DNA from 3 places in the Bacillus sp. UMB0893 genome. Region 2 is predicted to be linked to each of the others. Evidence: predicted binding sites of a transcription regulator. Region 2 holds the regulator's gene; each other region holds the start of a gene.
What was found. Region 2 encodes LexA, which represses DNA repair genes until DNA is damaged. Its sites were predicted from a motif close to CGAACATATGTTCG; they were not measured.
Positions count from the first base shown of each region.

Region 1: the regulator LexA is predicted to act here: its motif matches at 1,807-1,820, upstream of pcrA (DNA helicase PcrA).
Region 3: the regulator LexA is predicted to act here: its motif matches at 4,026-4,039, upstream of CYJ36_RS07860 (Y-family DNA polymerase).

Region 1 covers NZ_PKLB01000012.1:39,143-45,270, forward strand. The annotation lists gene pcrA (DNA helicase PcrA) at 1-1,743, opposite strand, end outside; gene CYJ36_RS21575 (heptaprenylglyceryl phosphate synthase) at 1,852-2,538, opposite strand; gene CYJ36_RS24705 (tetratricopeptide repeat protein) at 2,678-2,986, shown strand; gene CYJ36_RS24710 (hypothetical protein) at 2,970-3,164, shown strand; gene CYJ36_RS21585 (LacI family DNA-binding transcriptional regulator) at 3,501-4,490, opposite strand; gene CYJ36_RS21590 (aldose epimerase family protein) at 4,508-5,554, opposite strand; gene CYJ36_RS21595 (glycoside hydrolase family 2 protein) at 5,788-6,128, opposite strand, start outside.
Region 2 covers NZ_PKLB01000001.1:1,050,646-1,056,773, forward strand. The annotation lists gene CYJ36_RS05330 (L-lactate dehydrogenase) at 209-1,141, shown strand; partial or broken gene CYJ36_RS05335 (L-lactate permease) at 1,183-2,759, shown strand; gene CYJ36_RS05340 (hypothetical protein) at 2,835-4,292, opposite strand; gene lexA (transcriptional repressor LexA) at 4,388-5,008, opposite strand; gene yneA (cell division suppressor protein YneA) at 5,168-5,479, shown strand; gene CYJ36_RS05355 (YneB family resolvase-like protein) at 5,497-6,128, shown strand, end outside.
Region 3 covers NZ_PKLB01000003.1:66-6,193, reverse strand. The annotation lists gene CYJ36_RS07885 (NUDIX hydrolase) at 1-302, shown strand, start outside; gene proC (pyrroline-5-carboxylate reductase) at 360-1,199, opposite strand; gene CYJ36_RS07875 (MBL fold metallo-hydrolase) at 1,806-2,759, shown strand; gene CYJ36_RS07870 (SDR family NAD(P)-dependent oxidoreductase) at 2,772-3,566, shown strand; gene CYJ36_RS07865 (YqzH family protein) at 3,742-3,933, opposite strand; gene CYJ36_RS07860 (Y-family DNA polymerase) at 4,098-5,360, shown strand; gene CYJ36_RS07855 (YolD-like family protein) at 5,378-5,707, shown strand; gene CYJ36_RS07850 (CDGSH iron-sulfur domain-containing protein) at 5,893-6,105, opposite strand.

The DNA.
Region 1 (6,128 bases), on a different contig from region 2:
CTCTGCTTCTTCCATAAGTGAACGGCTGTGAGGGAAAACACCTTCCTCTACACCCATTAAAAAGACGACTGGAAACTCAAGGCCTTTTGCAGAGTGAAGCGTCATCAGGACAACGGCTTCTTTTGAAGCGTCATCATCTTCATCTAATTTATCAATATCCGCCACTAAAGCCAAATCCGTTAAAAAGGCAACTAAGCTTTTATCATCACTGTTTTTCTCAAAGTTTTGCGTAACAGATAAAAACTCATCGATATTTTCCAGACGGCTTTGTGCTTCAATTGTTTTTTCGGTTTTCAGCATTTCACGGTAGCCCGTCTTTTCAATCACTTCTTCTGCAAGTTCCGTTACAGACAGGTAATCCTGCATATTCGTCAAATTACGGACCAGTTCGCGGAAATCAACCATCGCACTGACTACACGTGCACTTACGCCGGCAAATTCGATTTGCTCAATCGCTCCGAACAGGGACAAATCATTATCCAGCGCGTATTGGGCAATCTTATCAACTGAAGTGGAACCTACTCCGCGCTTTGGCACGTTTATAACACGAGCCAGGCTAATATCATCATCCGGGTTGGCAATCAATCTTAAATAAGCGAGAATATCTTTAATTTCTTTTCGGTCGTAGAATTTAATCCCGCCGACAATGGTGTAATTGATATTTGATTTAAGCAAAATTTCCTCAATAACACGGGACTGGGCATTTGTCCGGTAAAGAATCGCAAAATCAGAGAGCTTCCTTCCTTGTGAAGAGACAAGCTGATTGATTTTCCCGGCTACGAATTGCCCTTCAGCAGATTCACTGTCAGCGCGGTAATAGTTAATCTTCTGGCCTTCATCATTTTGCGTCCAAAGATTTTTCGCTTTGCGGTTCATATTGTTTTTAATAACGCCGTTTGCCGCTTCAAGGATACGCTGTGTAGAACGGTAATTCTGTTCAAGCAAAATAACACTTGCAGTCGGATAATCTTTTTCAAAGGAAAGAATGTTGGCGATATCCGCTCCGCGCCAGCGATAAATCGATTGATCGGAATCACCGACAACACAAAGGTTTTGAAAACGTGATGCAAGCATTTTAACCAATAAGTACTGTGCCTTATTCGTATCCTGATACTCATCAACATGGATAAATTGAAATTTGCGCTGATAAAATTCAAGAACTTCAGGGACACGCTGAAACAGCTGAATCGTTGTCATGATCAAATCATCAAAATCAAGCGACTGATTTTTCAGCAGTTTTTTCTGATAATCCTTGTAAACATCACTTGCGACTTGCTCGTACATGCCGCCTGCTGTTTTTTCATACTCGTCAGGTGTAATCAGCTCATTTTTCGCTCCGCTGATGCTGCCGAGGATGCTGCGGGGATCAAACTTCTTCGGATCGATATTCCGTTCCTTAAGAATGGATTTAATGACAGAAAGCTGATCTGTCGTATCAAGAATCGAAAAATTACGGCTGATGCCAATCCGGTCAATATCTCTTCTTAAGATTCGCACACACATTGAGTGAAACGTCGAAATCCATATATCATCTGCACCAGGACCAAGCAATTTCCCAATCCTTTCTTTCATTTCACGCGCTGCTTTATTTGTAAACGTAATCGCCAGAATGTTCCATGGCGCAACGCCTTTTTCCACCATTAAGTAGGCAATTCTTCTTGTGAGCACACTTGTTTTTCCGCTGCCTGCTCCGGCCATTATTAAGAGCGGTCCATCTGTTGCCTTGACCGCTTCTTTCTGCATATCATTTAATCCATTTAATAATTGATCTGTTAAAAATTGCACGTTCCGGACACCACCTTTAATCAAACGTATGTTCTTATTTTATCTCATAACCGCATCTATATGCAATCAGGGTTTTACAGCTTTCACTGTTTTAAGAGCTGAATTAAAATCTTCATAAATGACATTGCCAACCACGATAACATCTGCATACTCTGCCATCTCTGCAGCCTGTTCAGGAGTTGAAATCCCTCCGCCGTAAAATAATTTAGTAGACGTTAAGACAGAGCTTGCAGCCTGTACAACATTCACGTCTCCGTACTTGCCGCTGTATTCTAAGTAGAAGATTGGCATATGAAACATGTTTTCAGCCATTCTTGCATAAGCCATGACATCATCTGCTGATAATTCCGTGTTTGCTTCGGTAAGAGCTGCTGCTTTGCAGTCGCGATTTAAAATACAATAGCCCTCCACAATCAATTCATCCCAGCTCATAATCTCACCGTATTCTTTAACTGCCTCGTGATGAAGGCCCATCACCCATTTTGTATTCGTGCTGTTCAAAACAGATGGTATAAAATAAAGATCAAAGCCAGGCATTATCGATTCAATTGCAGACACCTCAAGCACACACGGAACAAGATATCTCCTGATTCGGGACATTAAGTTTAACACATTATCCATCGTCACATTGTCGCTTCCGCCAACAATAATCGCATCCGTACCTGACTCACAGATCATTTCTAATTTCTCATCACTTATCTCTTTATCTGGATCGAGCTTAAACACATGTTTCCACTCGGTAACATCGTACATGGTCTTTCCTCCAATCAATCCAATTCCATTTAAACATTATATCAAATTAACGCTCTGCAAAAAACGCAGATGTGAAATGAAGGTTTTGACAATCTGTTCACGAATTCTCTAATAAAATGGATGAAAGGCAGGGAACAAAATGGACACATTAAAACAAGCCATCTCGCTGCGTGAGAATAAACAATATGATGAAGCAAAAAGGCTCCTAGAAAAATTAAATAAAAATCAGCCACACAATCCAGATATTCTCTATCAATGCGCATGGATTCACGATGTGATGGGCCTGGAGAAAAAAGCACTTGGCTATTACGAGGAAGCTCTTACATGCGGTTTAAAAGGCGCGGAACGCAAAGGAGCACTGCTTGGGTTAGGAAGCACATACCGTGTTCTTGGCTTATATGATAAGTCTGCAGCGACATTGGAAAAAAGGAATGAAAGAATTTCCTGATGAAAAGTCATTTGAAGTTTTTGCCGCAATGACTCTTTATAATACGGGCAAGTATTCCAAAGCGATGGAAATCTTGCTTAAGCTTGTTGCTGCGACCAGTTGTGATGAAGGGATTCTAGGGTATAAACGGGCAATAGAGTATTATGCAGATAAACTGGATATGGTTTGGGAGGAGTAGGAATTCAACAATAAAAATACCACCAAAGATTTTGGTTTTTATATACAAATTAAAAAGAGGCGCTTTCACCTCTTTTTTGGAATGCATGAATAAATACACTACAGTATGTATCCCAGGGAATATATAAAAATTCTTTCAATCACTAAGGAACGATTACAATGACACCATAAGGAACCTCTTACGGCATAATCAAATATCTCAGCTCAACTATTTTATGAACCTGCCAAACATACCATAAAATGCACACTTTATTCTTCTAGTAACTTTACGCACTTGAGTGTAACTGAACAAGGTGCAAGCGGTAAATTAAGATAATAAGTTTACTCCTTAGGTATATTAAAAACTGCTTTTTCTGTTAACGATTTTTGTTGATATGTATACTTTTTTCGCGACTTTCCTTCCAGCAATCCGTTCAAGAAGGGTATCAACGGCGGTTTCACCCATTAGTTCCGTGTATACTCTAACGGTACTCAAAGAAGGATAGAGGTATTTTGATACGCTAATATCATTTACACCAATAATATTTACTCGTTCTGGTACCGGTATATTTGACTCGAGGAGCGCTGTAAGGCAGCCGATCGCAAGAGAGTCATTCCCCGCAAAAAATGCCGTTGGAAGATTGTCACCCAGATCTTTAATTGCTTTCGACATCAATTTTTGCCCATCCTCGACTGTAAAGGATCCTATAAACATGTTTTTTTCGTTAAATAAACCTAATTCGTTCATATATTCCTTAAATGCTTTTTCCCTAAGATCCTCTATTTCTGCAGTCTTATCCTTAAAGGCCTCACGTCCGCCAATATATCCAATGTCTTTATGACCTTTTGAGATAAAGTAATTCAGGACTTTTTTAGTGGCTTTTTCAAAATCAGTCATGATGGAATCAAATTTATCTTCGTCAGGACATGAGTCAACAAAAACCACATTTTTCGTTATGACAGAAAGCTCTTTTATCTGCTGGCTGCTGAATTTCCCAATTGCAATGATTCCCTGAATATCTTCATTTTTCAGTTCATCAATGTTATTTTGAAAATACTTCACTACTTGAAGATCTCTTTGTTGACAACGATTTTCAATCCCCAGTCGAATGGACATATAATACAAATCATTCAATTCCTCTTTTTCCGTATACCAATGAATAATTGCGATTTGAGCTGAAGCGGTCTTCCGCGGTGATTTCTTTTTGTATGAAAGTGCCTCTGCCGCTTCAAATATTTTCTTTTTTGTATCATCACCTACAGATAATGTTGGGTCATAATTCAAAACTCTGGATACCGTTGCAATAGAGACACCTGCTTTATCTGCAATATCCTTGATAGTTGCCATACACTCCTACTCCTCTTCTAATCGACACTGAAAATGTATTTTGTATTAGTATGATACTCTTTACCTCTGTTAAGGACAATAGATGGGAAATTAGAATGGTTAATTGCATCTGGAAAGCCTTGTGTTTCAAGACACAAACCCAAATATTTTCGAGCGTTAACTCCTCTAATTGCAAAATCGTCTGACAGCTGGTTGCCGGTATACAGAACCACGCTTGGCTGATCGGTTTCTATCCTCATTTTTCGGCCGCTGCTCTCACAGTACAATTCAATAGACTTCTCTTCCTCTTGAGATAAGATAAAGGGATGATCATAACCGGCCCCAGCCAGAACTACTTGAGGGTGGCTTGAGGTAATTCCTTCTTTCAGCATTCTGCTGTTTTGAAAATCAAATACCGTCCCCTCCGCATCCAATACACGTCCTGTAGGAAGCAATTGTTCATCTAATTCCAGGAAACTCCTGCTATTTAGCTTTAGAGTATGATGCAGAATATCATCTTTCAAATTCCCGCTTAAGTTAAAGTAACTATGATTGGTCATATTTATAATTGTCTTTTTATCTGTAAATCCTTGATAAGAGATTACTAGTTCATTTTTATTTGTTAATTCATACTTTACAGTCAGCAACAATTCACCCGGGTATCCTTCTTCCCCGTCTGAACTAGTGCAGGTAAACTCTATACTCAATGAATCTTCAGCTTGGTATGTACTTACATTCCAAATACGATCACTAAAACCCTTGCTGCCGCCATGTAAATGATTGTTGTTTTCATTTTTGGTAAGCTGATAAACCTGATTATCTAACATAAATTCGGAATTTTTGATTCTGCCAGCTACTCTGCCTATGACTGCACCAAAGTATGGAGACCACTTCAGATAGTCCTCCATCTGATCAAAGCCGAGCACGACATTTTCCATCATTCCATTTCGGTCAGGCGTTAAAATGTCTGTGATTACACAACCGTAATTTATACATGTTAAACTCATTCCGTTGTAATTCTTTAACGTATAGGCATAAATCACTTTGTTTTGAATTTTCCCGAATTCTTTTCTAGTGATTTCCATCTAAGACTCTCACCCTCTTGTTATTAATCGTATTCTTTTCTGTAAAATGAGTCAATTTTAACTAAATAAACTGGCAATCAATTAATCCTTTTCTTTAATAATAAAAACCGTCCGCAAAATGAGTTCGAACGGTTCATTTTTTGATTATGATTAGTTCTCTTCATTCTTTACCCATAAATGGCAGTGTGCGAGATTAAGATTTGCATCGTCTGCTGTTTTCTATTCAATTCCTATTACATTTTATTAATTTCTCTTATCTTTTCAATACTTACTTTTGGTTCTCTCGTTCCAGCTAACAAACCATTTACCTCTTGCTGAACATCTGTTAATTGAGTATAACAATAGCCGCAGACATATGGGGTCGATTGAATTGCTTTCGTAATGCTGCCGACGCGATCAAAAAAGGCTTGTTCAGACGATACATTTTCACCATAACCCCAGCCATCCTGCGTCTCAAAGGCAACACCGCCAAATTCACTGATTATAATGGGCTGACCTTTATATCCATACCCATCGGCCATACAATACTTATCATTATTGTGCGGAATCACGTTCCCTATGATTTTTTCTTTAT
Region 2 (6,128 bases):
AAGCGTGGAAATAATGTGAATCTTTTTACAAACTAACATGTGAAATATTTCACAAATTAAAAGAGAAATAAGCAGTGAATACAGGATAAATTTCACTATTTAGAAAATGGTTAAACTAAAGTATGTTTCACCAATTCGTAAATGGAATTTGTCCATTTCATATTATTCTTTCTTGTGAAATACTTCACAAAAATAGGAGGCAATCGTTATGAATTTAACACTGGGTAATAAAGTGGTTTTAATTGGAACAGGTTCAGTAGGTTCAAGTTACGCGTATGCATTGATGAATCAAGGTATATGTGATGAGTTGGTTCTTGTTGACTTAAATGAAGAAAAAGCAAAAGGCGATGTAATGGACCTAGATCATGGTATTGTTTATGCCCCTAGCGCTATGAAAATTAAATTTGGTTCATATGAAGACTGTATGGATGCCGCACTTGTAGTTATTTGTGCTGGTGCAGCACAAAAACCGGGTGAAACTAGACTTGATCTTGTAGGTAAAAACGTGAATATTTTTGAATCTATTGTAGGCAGAATTATGGCATCTGGATTTAATGGCATTTTCTTAGTTGCAACGAATCCAGTGGATATATTGACATATGCTACATGGAAATTCTCAGGTCTGCAGAAAGAAAGAATTATTGGTTCAGGGACAATATTGGATACTGCAAGATTTCGCTTTTTATTAAGTGAAGAATTTGATACTGCACCAACAAGTGTTCATGCCTATATCATTGGTGAACATGGTGATTCACAACTTCCGGTATGGAGTACGGCGAATATTTCTGGAACACCAATAGCTCCAAAGTTAACAGAAGAAAGAAAAGAAGAGATTTCCGTAAAGGTTCGTGATGCTGCATATAAAATTATTGAATCCAAAGGAGCAACGTATTATGGAATAGCAATGGGATTAGCACGAATAACAAGAGCAATTTTAAAAAATGAAAATGTAATCTTACCAGTTGGAGCATTTTTAAAAGGTGAATATGGTCACGAAAATGTTTATGTTGGTGTTCCATCTGTCATTACACGAACAGGTGTAAAAAATATTGTTGAGATTTCATTAAATGAAAGCGAAAAAGAAAAGTTTTCACATTCTGTTAAAACTCTTAAAGATATTCAGGCTCTATTTTGGGAGTAGGCTTATTTCTTAAGTAAGAAATATGTAAGGGAGCAGTTATTATGTTAGTAGATACTTTCAATCCTTTTAATAATCTTATCATTTCAGCAATAGTTGCAGCTATACCGATCCTTTTGTTCCTTTTATGTTTGACCGTATTTAAAATGAAAGGTATTCATGCAGTGCTTTTAAATCTATTGGTAACCTTCCTCATCGTCCTTTTCGTATTCAAGTTACCTATTGGAGATTTAATAGGGAGTGTCATACAAGGTGCAATACAAGGGGTATGGCCAATTGGGTACATTATTGTAATGGCAGTTTGGCTTTATAAAATTGCAGTTAAATCGGGGAAATTTGATATTTTACGTGGCAGTATAGCGGGGATTTCAAAAGACCAGCGTCTTCAGCTCTTATTAATTGGATTCTGCTTTAACGCATTTCTTGAAGGAGCGGCAGGTTTTGGTGTTCCAATTGCAATATGTGCTGTTCTATTAGTTTCGTTGGGATTCAAACCATTACAGGCAGCAATGCTTTGTTTGATAGCTAATGGTGCATCAGGGGCTTTTGGAGCAATTGGTATTCCTGTGGGCATCATAGATACATTTGGTCTGGAGGGTAATGTAACCTCAATGAATGTGTCAATCATGACTGCTTTAACACTGCCAATCATTAATTTCACCATTCCATTTTTATTAATATGGTTAATCGATGGGATTAAAGGTATAAAAGAAGTATTACCAGCTATTTTAGTGACATCGATTACCTATACAGTGACCCAAGCTATTATTACGCTATTTGTAGGACCAGAGTTAGCTGATATTATACCTTCTCTTTTAGCTATGGGACTGTTGGCATTATTTCTTAAAAAATGGCAGCCTAAACAAATATTTTTACTCAATGGGAAGAACTGTGAAGTTGAAAAGCATTCAATGAGCGAAGTTATAAAGGCATGGTCTCCATTTTATTTATTGACCATATTTATATTATTCTGGAGTCTGCCAGCATTTAAAGGTTTATTTACTGAAGGTGCAATCCTTGAATCTTCTGTAATGAAATTCGTTATACCAGGATCATCAATAAATATTGGCATTGATTTAATAGGAGCTACAGGTACAGCCATTTTATTAGCAAATTTAACAACGATAGGCACTACTAAAGCAATTAATTTCAGTGAAGGATTTGTTCTCTTAAAAAAACAGTTTCAGAATTTTGGATACCTATCATTATGATATGTGCAATTATCGGTATAGCTAAGTTAATGACATATGGTGGATTAACAACTGTTTTAGGGGAAGCAATTTCTACAACAGGAGATATTTTCCCAGTATTATCTCCAATATTAGGATGGATCGGAGTATTTATGACTGGGTCTGTAGTAAATAACAATACGTTATTTGCTCCAATACAAGCTACAGCAGGTAATATCATAGGAACAAACCCATCATTATTAGTTTCTGCGAACACTGCCGGGGGAGTTATGGCAAAACTAGTTTCTCCACAATCTATTGCAATTGCAACTGCAGCAGTTGGTGAAACAGGAAAAGAATCTGCTTTAATGAAAATGGCATTAAAATATAGCTTTGGTTTATTAGCTTTTGTTTGTATTTGGACATTTATTTTATCGGTATTTTTACAGTGAACTAAGCACCTTTGTGTTGAGGGTTTTTGCTTTAGGATAAAATATATTAAAATCAGAAAACCTTGACAAAATCATTCAGTCAAGGTTTTCTGATTTTCGTTTATCTAAATAATCTTTCATTAATTTTATTATTGCAATTCCAGCAAGGAAACCGCCGACAGCAATGCCAGATAATGCGACGATTAGTGAGATGTATTCAAATAAGGAATATTCTGCAAGCTTACTCCATTCAATTTTACCTTTCCAGTCTTCTATAACTAAATTCATTCCATAAATACCAGATATAACGGTATATGTCGTTAATATCAGCAAGAGAGAATTATGACGTTTGCTTGCCAGCTTCTCTTGGTTCTGATAAAGACTGTCCATTGTATTATTTACTTCTTTGTAAAGTGTTTCGATCTTGAAACGATCCTTCATCATAACAGATAATTCTTGGCCTTCTGTACGGCTGCTGATTTCTGAAAAAATGTATTTCGCAGTAAAATTCGTAATGGAACGAATAAGTTTATCCATTTTATCTTGTTTTTGGTCTATATAGAGCTGTGAATAGCTGTATGAAAGTTTTAATAACACGATTTTATAGAACAGGTGAAGAATCAAATTATAATAGAGCTGTCCGTACATTTCCTCGGCTATTATTTTTTCATTTTCAATGTCATTTGTAAGACAGGCAAAAGTATGATCACTGATGATATGATAACTGGCTGGAGCCCATCGTTCATATACATGCTTCTTAATATAATTGTGGATGTATTCTGGGTTGCTTGCAGCTAAATATGGTTTCCCGTTTTTGTCAAAGCCATTCATGTGGCCAATCCTGAACAATTCTTCATCTGTGATTTTCTCATCGGAAGACGTCACTAATAGACTGGAAACGAACATTCTTTCATCTATAAAATATGGCAGACTTCCGAGATAGGTAGACTGATCATTTTTGCTTTTTTCAATAAAAGGAACGATGTAAGGACAGAGGTCTTGGAAGATAAATTCCTGAATTTTATCGTATTTTTGTTGTTCAGCATAAATGGACGTGCCTTTTTCCTCAGTAATCAGCGGTTCCAGCACACGGAAGTGATCCATAAAATCGAGTGCTTCACTTAAAGTGAGGATCTTATCCATACTGTAAGGTTCCGCTCTGATTGTAATCATCCCAATCGAAAAGGGACAAATATAAATATCAATAGAATGGATTTTCATATTGTAGGAATTGTGGGCAGTTTCTAAGCGGCAGTCTAAATTTAAAGATTTAGAATATCGGTTAATTGCTTTCTCTTTAAATTGATTTGGAAAGAGAATCTGTTCTATGTATGGAAGGAAATAATGGTTTAAACGCTTGTGCGGAATATTGACATTTTCCCCGTAAAAGCTGCTTTTCCGTGAAGGATTATTAATAGAAAAGAATTCAAAGCCATTATTGATAAGCTCGTCTATTAATTCTTTGACACAATCCTGTTTCCATGAAAAAGGGAAAATGAATTGTGAAATAGTCCTCTGTATCTTGGGTTCATTAAGATCAGTAATGGATTTCATAAAGTACCTCATCATTTTGTTTTATGTTTATTTTCCCCGTGACGAGCTTCTTAAAACAAATAAATAAAAAAATCCAGCTTAGTAAAAGCGGGATTTTAATGAATATTTCTATATACTCCAACTACTTTTCCTAAGATTGTTACATTTCGAAGAATGATAGGGTCCATAGTTGAGTTTTCGGGCTGCAGTCGAATATAATCTTTTTCCTTGAAGAAGCGTTTAACGGTTGCTTCGTCATCTTCTGTCATGGCTACGACAATATCCCCATTATTTGCTGTTTTTTGCTGTTTGACAATAACCATGTCGCCATCAAGGATACCGGCTTCTATCATACTGTCTCCCATAATTTCCAGCATAAAAATGTGATCATCTGCTGCAGCGAACGAATCTGGTAGAGGAAAGTATTCTTCAACATTCTCAATTGCAGTTATTGGTGAACCCGCTGTTACTTTACCGATAATCGGTACATTAATGACATTCATCCGAGGAATATGTGATGTTTCTTCTTCTAAAATTTCAATAGCTCTTGGTTTTGTTGGATCGCGTCTGATTAAGCCTTTGCTTTCCAATCTTGCTAAATGGCCGTGTACTGTTGAACTTGAAGCAAGGCCGACAGCTTCGCCAATTTCACGTACAGAAGGCGGATAACCCTTTTTTTGAACTTCTAATTTGATGAAGTTTAAGATATCCTGCTGTCTTTTTGATAGTTTTGTCATCTTTTGCACCTCGCGTCCTGTAATTTATGTTGATTATAGCATGTTTTTCCTTTGCATACAAACATAAGTTCGAGAAACCCGTTGACAGAAACGTTTGTTCGCATTATACTAAAAATATCAGAAGTACGAACAAACATTCTATTCGAGGTGGAGATCATGTTGAAAGAATCATTCTCATATTTACTATCATTTTTTATCGTCGTTATTGTAGCTGTATTTGCATTATCTTATACTGGGGAAAAGGACAGCATGGAGAATTTCGTGCATGTAGAAATCAATGAAGGTGACAGCATCTGGAGCATTGCTGATCAATTTAAAGAACATCATAATCTCTCTAAAGCTGAATTTGTCGAGTGGGTTCAAGAAAAGAATGGAATGCAGACAGCAATCATCAAGCCCGGGGATACCGTTTTTATTCCAATTGACAAGAATGCATATTATGATATGAACCAGCTAGCAAGCAAGAAATAAGTGGGGAGTGGAAAAAACTGAACGCTATCATCTATTGCAGAGTCAGCACCACGAAAGAAGAACAAGAGTCTTCTCTGCATAGGCAGAAGGAAGAACTTATGATGCTTGCCGAACAGCACCAAATGACTATTGTAAAAGTGATTGAAGAGCAGGCAAGCGGATATGACATTGAAAGAGATGGAATTTTTGAACTTTTTGATTTCATAAAAGAACGATCAGCAGATGCAATCTTAATTCAGGACGAAACTAGGTTAGGAAGAGGAAATGCAAGAATTGCACTTATTCATTTCTTTCAAAAAGAAGGAATCACTCTTTATTCAGTGACGCACAATGGTAAGCTATTACTATCTGAAGCTGATTCAATGGTCTTGGAAATCGTAAGTATTGTTGAGGAATATCAGCGAAAGATTCATAATCTAAAAATCAAACGGGGCATGAAGCGAGCTGTACAAAACGGGTATAAGCCAGAAAAAAACCTTTCTAATATTCATTTGAGCCCCGGTAAAGACAGAAAAGAACTGCCAATTGATGAAATTGTCCGATTAAAACAAAATAAGCTCACATTTGCTGAAATTGCAGCCACTTTAAGAGGGTTTGGACATGATGTCTCAAAAGCAACTGTTCATCGGAGATACCAGGAATACATGAA
Region 3 (6,128 bases), on a different contig from region 2:
AACGAACAGTAAAACGCGAAATTGACGAAGAGGTCGGAATTTCTGTGAAAGAAGACATTTTCTATGTTCACAGCACTTCGTTCGTTTCAGATGAGGGAGTTCATGTAATTGATGTCGTTTTTTTGTGTGAATATGAGAGCGGGACACCTTATGCAAAGAGCGAGGACGAAGTCTCGTCTGTTGCCTGGATGACGTACGATGAGATTCTTCTGCATCCCAATGCGCCAATCTGGCTGAAGAACAGCATTCGGCTCTCTCACTCTATGAAATTAAAAAAAGCGGCTGGCAAATCCCTTGCATAGGGAGTTACTCAGCCTTTTTCTTTATACATGGGAGGCTTTATTCCTGCACCAGTTTTTTCAAGTATGCTCTTTTAATGCCTTTTCTGCGAATATCTCTCTAAGTTCATGCGATCGTTCCGTTGCTCTTTTTACACATGCAGCGATTGCTCCATCAACTTGATATGCCTGCAGTTTTTCTATACCTGCTTCTGTCGTGCCGCCAGGACTTGTGACTTCTTTCCGAAGGACCCCAGGCTCTTTTCCGGAAGTCATCAGCATTTCTGCTGCTCCAAGAAGAGTTTGGGCAATCAATGCTTTCGCTGTCTCTTTTTCAAGGCCTGTTTCTTCTGCTGCTTTTTCAAGTGCTTCTGCGATGTAATAAATGTAAGCAGGTCCGCTCCCGGAAAGGCCTGTAACCGCATCTAATTGATCTTCCTCAACATGTGTAACTGTTCCGATAGCCTGGAAAAGCTCTGTTGCCTGTTTTAGCTGGGCTGCCGTTACATTTGAATTGCAGGCAAGGCCTGTAGCGGATCTTTGAATGGTCGCTGATGTATTTGGCATGGCACGAATAATGGAAAGCTTTTTCCCGAACAGTTCCTGTATGGTTTCACTTGAGATGCCAGCCAAAATAGAAATGATGACTTGATTGCTGTTCACATAATCCCGAATGCTTTCAATTCCTGCACGGACATCCTTTGGCTTCATCGCAAGAATGATAATAGACGCCCCTCTGACGGTCTCCTGTTTGTCTTCTGTAACAGATACCCCGTAGGCTTGATGAAGACAGGTCAGCCGTTCCGTGCTCGCGCGATTTGTGACTTTTATATGTTCAGGGAAGCACACACCGCCATTAATTAATCCGATAATAATGGACTCTGCCATTGATCCTGCCCCTACAAATGCGATGTTCTTCATGTGAATTCCTCCTGATATTAAAAATAAAATTGAAGCTCTTGATTGTTCAAAGATGTTTTGAGTAAAAGAACCTGAATCCTTGGTAAATACGTGTAGATTACGAAAATAACAATTTATGAGAAAACAGCCAAATAAAAAAACCTTTTCATCCAATTTTGAAATAAAGGACGAAAAGGTTCCGCGGTACCACCTTCATTGGGAAATGCGAAATGCATGACCCCAACTTAAAATCCCGTAACGAGGGATTACGTCAAGTTTGCCTGACAGCTCACAGGGCAGGTTCAATCAGCAAGGGGACGGTGAAATCTCTCAGCCGGCGGATTTCACTCTCTGCTCATCATTGCTTGATTTACTATTCCTGTTCATCGCTCAATCTATATTCATTTCCTGCATTCGTGCATTAAATTGATTTGTTCATCATTATGCTAGGTTGGACAAGCATTTGTCAAGTGGCTTTTTTTGCTTTTCTTATCATGAATTATTTGAAAATAATGACACATTTGCAAGGAACGTGTAAAATAAGGCTTATAATCAATGAATGTGCATTCATAAACAGTGCAGTGAATATATTAGACTTATATAAAAATAACAAATGAGGAAGATGGTATGAAAACGAAATCAGATATGATCATTAAGTTAACATTGCCGACTCCATTTCCAGTAGGAGATGTGAACGTGTATCTTGTAAAAGGTGATAGGCTGACATTGATTGATGCTGGACCAAAAACAGCTGAAGCACTCGCTGCCCTTAAGTCTCAAATGGAGCAAGCGGGCTATCGGATTGAGGACATTGAACAGGTCATCCTTACACATCATCATCCAGATCATGTCGGACTGCTTGATTACCTGCCTCAGTCGATCGATGTGATCGGTCATCCTTTTAACGCGCCATGGATTATGCAGGATGAGTTATTCATGAAGGCTCAAAAAGAATTCTTTTTGAAGCTATTCGTTGAATTCGGAATTGATGAACGGATGCTTCCTTACTTGGCTCAGTTTGATTCTTCCATGAAGTATGCCTGTAAGCGGAACTTAACAGCCGGCATCAGTGAGGGAGACTCTGTTCCTGGCATGGACGGCTGGCATGTCATTGAAACACCGGGTCATGCCCAAACACATATCGCTCTGTATCGTGCAGAGGATGGCCTGATGTTTGGCGGCGATCATCTTCTGCAGCATATTTCAGCAAACCCTTTGCTTGAACCGCCGATGAACGGGGGAGAGCGGCCAAAACCGCAGGTTCAATTTAATGAATCGTTTGAATCATTGCTCAAAATACCGATTTCAAGAGTGTTTTCAGGTCATGGGGAAACGGTCGAGATGCCGCATGAACTCATCCGCTATCGTTTGAAAAAGCAGGAGGAACGGGCATTGGAGGTGCGGGCTTTTATAAAAGAAAAGCCGATGACGGCATTTGAAGCGTGTCAAACGCTCTTCCCGCATCTTTACAAAAGACAAATGATGCTCACGATATCTGAAACGGTCGGACAGCTGGATTATTTAGAGGCTGCTGGAGAAATTAAAGGTCATATGGCGGGAGCGCAGAAAATTTATACCTGAGGTGTGTAATAAATGAATGAAAAATTGAAAAATCGGTTTGTAGCTATTACAGGAGCATCAGGCGGAATCGGTGAAAAAATGGCTGTCCTTGTTGCGAAGAGCGGGGGTCATCCAATCTTAATTGCCAGAAGATCGGATCGTCTTGCTGCTGTCGCTGAAAACATTACGAAACAATATGATGTGAATTGTACGTACCATCAGCTTGACGTCAGTGACTTACACGCGGTGCAGCAAACTTTTGAACGGATTCTTGCGGATGTTCCGCAAATTGATGTTCTCGTTAATAATGCCGGATTCGGTATTTTTAATACAGTCGCAGATGCGTCACTTGAAGAAATGAAATCGATGTTTGAGGTAAATGTGTTTGGTTTAATTGCCTGTACGAAAATGGTGTTGCCTTCCATGCAAAAGAAAAACGAAGGACATATCATTAATATCGCTTCACAGGCCGGAAAGCTTGCAACGCCAAAATCGAGTTTATACTCTGCTTCAAAACACGCTGTGCTCGGGTTTACAAACAGCCTGCGGATGGAGCTTTTAGAGACGAATGTTCATGTTACTTCTGTTAATCCTGGTCCCATAAAAACGAACTTTTTCGAAATTGCCGATACGAGCGGGAACTACGTAAAGAATGTAGAGCGCTTTATGCTTAATCCTGATAAGGTGTCAGAAAAAATTGTGAACGCTATGCTGACAAGCAGACGTGAAATTAATTTGCCCGGCTGGATGAATGCAGGCAGCAGCTTTTACCAGCTCATGCCTCGTTTGTTTGAAAAGGTTGCGGGGAAGGCTCTATCGAGAAAATAATCAAGTGAAGAAAACCGGCCTTTTGGCCGGTTTTTTACGGGATAAGAAAGTATAAGATTTTGCGCATTGTGGCGAGCTGAATCGCCCAACTCCTTGGCCAGAACAAAATCGGACTTTTCTGCCGGATTCTTATCTGTCATGCCTGCGCTAAACGGGCGCTTGCGCTTTTCTTACGTTATAGTTCCTGGTTTGTCACATAGCCATACACAACATCCTCAACCACTTCAAACCATTCCGATCCTTCACTCTTCTTTTTTTCGATTACTTTTGCAATAAGGACGTGTGCTTCTTTTTTACTAAGTGAACCAGCAAGCTCATATTGCTGAAAGGATTGCTGAATCATTTTATAAATCCACTTTTCGTCCATGTTCCACCTCTTCTTAATCATGATTATAAGCGGGTTTTTCCCGGATGCCAAGCAGCTATTTTTTTGCTGATGGTGAAAACTACCATTGAAACCGAACGTATATTCGCTTACTATTAGTCATATAATAAACACGAACATATATTCTGTTATGAGGAGTAAGAACTATGATTGAGGATTACAGTCAATTTCCAAAACGAAAAATTCTGTGCGTTGACATGAAAAGCTTTTACGCAAGCTGTGCGGCGGTTCTGGAAGGGCTTGATCCGCTGACATGCCATTTAGCTGTTGTCGGCGATACAGAGCGGCAGGGGAGCATTGTGCTCGCAGCTTCACCGTGCCTGAAAAAGGAATTTGGCATTAAAACCGGATCTCGTTTATTTGAAATTCCGAACGATCCCCGCATTCGCATTGTCAATGCAAAAATGGCCTCCTTTGTCCGCATCTCAACAGAGCTTACACGCCTTTTTCACAGGTACGTTCCAAAGGATGCCATTCATACGTACAGCGTGGATGAGAGCTTTATTCAAATTGATGGGGTCGAGGGCATCTGGGGAGATGCCTGGACAATTGCAGCTAAAATCAGAGACGATATGGAACGTGAATTTTCACTCCCATGTGCAATCGGAATCGGCCCCAATATGCTGCTCTCCAAGATCTGCCTGGATTTGGACGCGAAGAAAAAAGGAATTGCCGAATGGACGTATGAGGATGTGAAGAAGAAACTTTGGAAAGTTGAGCCGCTTCGGGAAATGTGGGGCATCGGCAGCCAGGTTGAAAAAACGCTGAACCGGATGGGGATTTTCAACGTAGGCCAGCTTGCCAATCATCCGCTTGATGCGCTTGAGAAGAAATTCGGCATTATGGGAAATCAGCTTTATTATCATGCATGGGGCGTTGATTTGTCTGAAATTGGAGCGCCGATCCTGCAGGGACAAATCAGCTTCGGCAAAAGCCAGATTTTAATGCGGGATTATCCTGATCCGAACGAAGTAAAACACGTCATCCTTGAAATGTGCGAGGAAGTGGCAAGAAGGGCCCGGCAGCATCGGAAAGCCGGCAGAACGGTAAGTCTTGGAATCGGCTACAGCCACGATGAGCTCGGAGGCGGATTTCACCGCTCGCGAACAATGCGCCAGCCGACCAATATTACAATGGAGCTTTATGAAACATGCATCACATTATTTGACCAATTTTATGCGAATAAAACCGTCCGGAAAATCTCAATTGCCCTGTCCAATATTGAAGATGATGCCGAGATGCAGCTTGATTTGTTTCAGCCTAATCGTGAAAAAGAACAGATCCTCGGTTATGTGATGGACTCCATTCGCGGAAAATACGGCTCAAATGCCCTGCTGCGCGCCGTTTCTTATACAAAAGCCGGGACAGCAAGACATCGCGCGAAGCTTGTTGGCGGGCATAAAGCATAGAAAAGGGAGGAATCGTCATGATTCGGGATCGGGGCAATATCAAATGGACATCAATGATGCTGCCTGAGCATGTAAAAATTTTGAGAGAGCTTGAGATTGAACAGGGATATGCAGTAAAGCCTGTGATGGATGAGCAGCAGCTTGAGCATTTCAATGAATTGATCAGTCTTGCAATGGAAGAAAATCGGGAGCTTGCCTTTACTTATTATGAAAATCATGATTTTCATGTACGGGAAGGCCATGTGCACTATGTAGATCCAATCCGCGGGAGCATTCGGATCATTGACTCAGAAGAAACTCGTTTTGATTTGCCTTTAGACAAGATCACAGATATCCGCGGGAAATAAGACTGTCACTCTAAGGACAGTCTTATTAATTAATTAATTAATTAATTAATTAATCAGAAATCTTCGGAGGTCAGATCAGTCTGCCCGTATTGTCCAGCTCCACCGCCTAACCCCTCGGCCAGAACGGCTCCGCCAGTAAAAGCAAAACCGGCTTTTTCTGTCGGATCCTTATCTGTCTGTCGGGGCTAAACAGGCGGTTCCGCTTTTCCGTGCACAATCGATTGAAACGTCCCCTTATGCGATCCATCACAAAACGGCATCTTTTTTGATAACCCGCAGCGGCAAAGCGAAAAGCTCTGCTTAGTCTGAAAGACATTGCCGGCTGCATCAATCAATTCCACATCACCGGTTACACGGAGAGACCCATTATTATTCACTTTTATTTGAGCTTTAGACACATGTAAAACCTCCCTCTATAAAT